2 regions of the Streptomyces sp. NPDC014991 genome follow, and region 1 is predicted to be linked to the other one. Evidence: predicted binding sites of a transcription regulator. Region 1 holds the regulator's gene; the other holds the start of a gene.
What was found. Region 1 encodes HrcA, which represses chaperone genes, less so after heat shock. Its sites were predicted from a motif close to TTNGCACTCNGNNNNNCNGAGTGCNAA; they were not measured.
Positions count from the first base shown of each region.

Region 2: the regulator HrcA is predicted to act here: its motif matches at 1,855-1,881, upstream of groL (chaperonin GroEL).

Region 1 is NZ_JBIBVY010000001.1:633,059-635,904, forward strand. It holds gene dnaJ (molecular chaperone DnaJ) at 1-624, opposite strand, end outside; gene hrcA (heat-inducible transcriptional repressor HrcA) at 625-1,641, opposite strand; gene ACF1BE_RS02865 (MBL fold metallo-hydrolase) at 1,813-2,535, shown strand; gene ACF1BE_RS02870 (DUF3097 domain-containing protein) at 2,604-2,846, shown strand, end outside.
Region 2 is NZ_JBIBVY010000020.1:130,703-133,548, reverse strand. It holds gene groL (chaperonin GroEL) at 70-1,692, opposite strand; gene ACF1BE_RS27520 (cold-shock protein) at 2,048-2,251, opposite strand; gene ACF1BE_RS27515 (MoaD/ThiS family protein) at 2,692-2,846, opposite strand, start outside.

The DNA.
Region 1 (2,846 bases):
GCGGCCGTCGCCGGCGCACTCCGGGCACGGGGTCGGCACGACCGTGCCGAAACCCTGGCACTGGGGGCAGGGCCGGGAGGTCATGACCTGGCCCAGGAAGGACCGGGTGACCTGCGACACCTCGCCACGACCGCGGCACATGTCACACGTCTGCGCGGACGTGCCCGGGGCCGCGCCCTCGCCGTTGCAGGTGTTGCAGACGACGGCGGTGTCGACCTGGATGTCCTTGGTCGTCCCGAAGGCCGCCTCGTCCAGCTCGATCTCGATCCGGATCATCGCGTCCTGGCCGCGCCGGGTGCGCGAGCGCGGCCCGCGCTGCGACGCCGTACCGAAGAACGCGTCCATGATGTCGGAGAAGTTGCCGAAGCCGCCGGCGCCGAAGCCGCCCGCGCCCGCCCCGCCCGACTGGGAGAGCGGGTCGCCGCCGAGGTCGTAGACCTGCTTCTTCTGCGGGTCCGACAGCACCTCGTAGGCGGCGTTGATCTCCTTGAACCGCTCCTGGGTCTTCGGATCGGGGTTGACGTCCGGGTGCAGCTCGCGAGCGAGCCGACGGAACGCCTTCTTGATCTCATCCTGCGACGCGTCGCGGCGCACGCCGAGAACGGCGTAGTAGTCCGTGGCCACTTACGACTCCGCCAGGATCTGTCCGACGTACCGTGCCACTGCGCGTACCGCTCCCATCGTTCCCGGGTAGTCCATGCGGGTCGGTCCGACCACGCCGAGCTTGGCGACTGCCTCGCCGCCCGAACCGTAGCCCACCGACACGACGGAGGTGGAGTTGAGTCCTTCGTGGGCGTTCTCGTGGCCGATGCGCACGGTCACGCCGGGGTCCTTCGCCTCGCCCAGGAGCTTGAGGAGCACGACCTGCTCCTCCAGTGCCTCCAGGACGGGCCGGATCGTGAGGGGGAAGTCGTGCCCGAAGCGGGTGAGATTGGCGGTACCGCCGATCATCAACCGCTCCTCGTTCTCCTCGACGAGTGTCTCCAGAAGGGTGGAGAGCACCATGGAGACCGTACCGCGGTCCTCGTGTTCGAAGGCGTCCGGCAGGTCCTCGACCAGTTTCGGCACGTCCGCGAACCGGCGGCCCGTGACCCGGCTGTTCAGCCGCGCCCGCAGATCCGCCAGCGACGCCTCGCCGAACGGCGCCGGGCAGTCGACCATCCGCTGCTCGACCCGGCCGGTGTCCGTGATCAGCACCAGCATCACACGCGCGGGAGCCAGCGAGAGCAGCTCCACGTGCCGGACCGTGGACCGGGTCAGCGACGGGTACTGCACGACGGCGACCTGCCGGGTCAGCTGCGCCAGCAGCCGGACCGTGCGCGCCACGACGTCGTCGAGGTCGACGGCGCCCCCCAGGAAGTTCTGGATGGCCCGCCGCTCGGGCCCGGTCATCGGCTTGACGCCGGCGAGCTTGTCCACGAACAGCCGGTAGCCCTTGTCGGTGGGGATACGCCCCGCGCTGGTGTGCGGCTGGGCGATGTACCCCTCGTCCTCCAGGGCCGCCATGTCGTTGCGGACGGTCGCCGGGGAGACACCGAGGTTGTGCCGTTCGGTGAGCGCCTTGGAGCCCACCGGCTCCTCGGTGCCGACATAGTCCTGAACGATGGCGCGCAGCACCTGAAGCCTGCGTTCACTCAGCATCCGCGCGCACCTCCAGCACGTCGTCCCCTGGTCCGTTCGTCCGTTCGGGCCGGCCGCCTGGCACTCCGCCCGTGCGAGTGCCAGCCTTCCCCGGCCCAGTGTACGGCCGCCGGGTACGCACCGGGCAAGGCCGGGCCCGCCGTACCGGCTCGTAGCGCTAGCGTCGCCGGTATGACGGTGACTTGGGAAGACCTGGGCTGGGAACGGTTGGCCGCCGGGGTGGGGCGGTGCCGGCTGCCCGGCTGGGACTGCACCGCGGGCCTGGTACTGGGCGCGGGCACCGCGCTGGTGGTGGACGCGGGATCGAGCCTGGCGGAGGGGGCCCGGCTGCGGTCCCGGGCCGAGTCGCTGGCCGGCGGCCGTGTGACCCATCTCGCGCTCACGCATCCCCATTTCGACCACGTCCTCGGGGCGCCCGCGTTCGCCGGCGCCGAGACGTACGCGGCCGTGGGCGTGGACGCGGTCCTGGTCCACCAGCGCGAGGAGCTGCGCCTGGACGCGCTCCGGAACGGCCTGCCGCCCGCCGACGCCGCCGAGGCGGTGGACGCGCTGGTCCCGCCCGGCCACGCGGTCTGCGGCGAGTGGACGCTCGACCTGGGCGGCGGCCGGCAGGCGCTGCTGGCCGACGTGGGCCCCGGCCACACCGCGCACGACCTCGCCGTGCTCGTCCCCGGCGATCCGGAGGTGGTGTTCTGCGGCGACCTGGTGGAGGAGTCCGGCGAACCGCAGGCGGGGCCGGACGCGGTCCCCTCGCGCTGGCCGGCCGCGCTGGACCGGCTGCTGGCGCTCGGCGGCGAGGGCGCGCGGTACGTACCGGGGCACGGAGCGGTGGTGGACGCCGCCTTCGTGCGGCGTCAACGGGACGCGCTGGCCGCCCGTTTCGGCGTGCGCTGAGCCGCTCCGCCGGCCGGTTCCCGGCGTGTCGTGAGCGTCTCCGTACGGCTTCTCCTATCGTCATCCGAATGCGCCAGTACTCCGCCGATCTGACCCCGTCGTGGAAGAAGCCGAAGCCCGTGCCGGAGGTGGCGGCCGAGCCGGGCCTGGTGGTGGAGGAGCCCGGCAGCGGGTTCTGCGGGGCGGTGATCCGCTGCGAGGCCGGCACGGTGACCCTGGAGGACCGTTTCGGCAAGCACCGGGTGTTCCCGCTCCAGCCGCGCGGCTTCCTGCTGGAGGGCCGCGCGGTCACCCTCGTACGGCCGTCCTCG
Region 2 (2,846 bases), on a different contig from region 1:
GCGGCACCCCCTGCCTCAGCAGGGGGTGCCGCCCTCGGGCGGAAGGACAGGCGATCAGCCGGAGGCCGATCAGAAGTCCATGTCACCGCCCGGCATGCCGCCGCCGGCCGGCGCGGCGGCCTTCTCCGGCTTGTCGGCGATGACGGCCTCGGTGGTGAGGAACAGCGCGGCGATGGACGCGGCGTTCTGGAGCGCGGAACGCGTCACCTTCGCCGGGTCGATGATGCCCTCGGCGATCAGGTCGACGTAGTCACCGGTCGCGGCGTTCAGGCCGTGGCCCGGGGTGAGGTTGCGCACCTTCTCCACCACGACGCCGCCCTCGAGGCCGGCGTTGACGGCGATCTGCTTCAGCGGGGCCTCGAGCGCGATGCGCACGGCGTTGGCGCCGGTCGCCTCGTCACCCTCGAGCTCCAGCTTCTCGAAGACCTGGGAGGCCTGGAGCAGGGCCACGCCACCACCGGCGACGATGCCCTCCTCGACGGCCGCCTTCGCGTTGCGGACGGCGTCCTCGATGCGGTGCTTGCGCTCCTTGAGCTCCACCTCGGTGGCGGCACCGGCCTTGATGACCGCGACACCGCCGGCGAGCTTCGCCAGGCGCTCCTGCAGCTTCTCGCGGTCGTAGTCGGAGTCGCTGTTCTCGATCTCGGCGCGGATCTGGTTGACGCGGCCGTTGACCTGCTCGGAGGAGCCCGAACCGTCGACGATGGTGGTCTCGTCCTTGGTGATGACGACCTTGCGGGCGCGGCCCAGGAGGTCCAGGGTCGCGTTCTCCAGCTTGAGGCCGACCTCCTCGGAGATGACCTCGCCGCCCGTGAGGATGGCGATGTCGCCGAGCATGGCCTTGCGGCGGTCGCCGAAGCCCGGGGCCTTGACGGCGACGGACTTGAAGGTGCCGCGGATCTTGTTGACGACCAGGGTCGACAGGGCCTCGCCCTCGACGTCCTCGGCGATGATCAGCAGCGGCTTGCCCGACTGCATGACCTTCTCCAGGAGCGGGAGCAGGTCCTTGACCGAGGAGATCTTGGAGTTGGCGATGAGGATGTAGGGGTCCTCGAGCACCGACTCCATGCGCTCCATGTCGGTCGCGAAGTAGGCGGAGATGTAACCCTTGTCGAAGCGCATGCCCTCGGTGAGCTCGAGCTCCAGACCGAAGGTGTTGCTCTCCTCGACGGTGATGACGCCTTCCTTGCCGACCTTGTCCATGGCCTCGGCGATCAGCTCGCCGATCTGGGTGTCGGCGGCGGAGATGGACGCGGTGGAGGCGATCTGCTCCTTCGTCTCGACGTCCTTCGCCTGCTCCAGCAGGGCGGCGGAGACGGCCTCGACGGCCTTCTCGATGCCGCGCTTCAGGGCCATGGGGTTGGCGCCGGCGGCGACGTTGCGCAGGCCTTCCTTGACCAGGGCCTGGGCGAGAACGGTCGCGGTGGTCGTACCGTCACCGGCGACGTCGTCCGTCTTCTTGGCGACTTCCTTGACCAGCTCGGCGCCGATCTTCTCGTACGGGTCCTCGAGCTCGATCTCCTTGGCGATGGACACACCATCGTTGGTGATCGTGGGGGCGCCCCACTTCTTCTCGAGGACGACGTTGCGGCCCTTGGGGCCGAGCGTCACCTTCACGGCGTCCGCGAGCTGGTTCATGCCGCGCTCGAGGCCGCGCCGCGCCTCCTCGTCGAACGCGATGATCTTGGCCATGTGAAGTGGTCCCTCCAGGACTGGGGGTGATTCCTTCGGACCGCGCCCGCGCCCGCGACGGACGGCTCGCCGGCCGCGTGGTTCCTTGCCCCACTTGGCCTGCGGGCCTCACCGACCCGGTCCTCGTTGTCACTCTCACCTTCAGAGTGCTAACGCCAATGATTAGCACTCGGCATGGTCGAGTGCAAGCGCCTCGGGGGGTACGAACCCTCGGTCAGCCCCGCGCGAACACCGGCCGGGACCCACACCCGGGCACGGCCGCGGACCCGGACCCCGCTCCGGACCGGCACGGACCCGGGCACGGCGAAGGGCCCGCACCCTGTGCCGGTGCGGGCCCTTCGCCAACAGAAAACGTTCAGGCGCCGAGGCGAACCATGTCGGCCTGCGGGCCCTTCTGGCCCTGCGAGATCTCGAACTCCACCCGCTGGCCCTCTTCCAGGGTGCGGTAGCCGTCCATCTGAATGGCGCTGTAATGGACGAAGACGTCCGCACCACCGTCGACCGCGATGAAGCCGTACCCCTTCTCCGCGTTGAACCACTTGACGGTGCCCTGAGCCATGCCTAACTCCCCTATTACTGGCCCTTGCACAGATCCGCACTTCGCGAACCCGGGTCAGACCTCACCCCCCACTGGCCGGGGGCGTGCGCCGGAACGCGTCGACCGCGGCTGAATGTATCTGTCCAACTGCCGTCTGCAACAGGTCAATCGGACGAGAAATCTGGACGCGCGCGGTCCGGAATGTGGCGAGAATTCATCCGACTTCGGGGCAAGTCGGGCCTCACAAAGGGCACGAATGCCGCGGAACACCCCAGCACTTTGGCTGTTTCTTGTCGGGCGCGCGGCATGAAATGAAGGGCCGCCGACCCGCGGTCCGCGACCGTGTTCCCCAACTCTACCGCGCTCAATCACACAGAATTGCCCCCTCCGCTTCTCTTACGGAGGGGGCAATCACATGAACGATATGTAACCGGCGTTACCGAAGGTAATGATGCGGCGGATCAGCCGCCGGCGACCGCCGGAATGATCGAGACGCCCGCACCGTCCGGCGTGGCGGTCTCCAGGCCCTGCTCGAAGCGGACGTCGTCGTCGTTCACGTACACGTTGACGAACCGGCGCAGCCGGCCCTGGTCGTCCAGCACCCGGGCGGCGATCC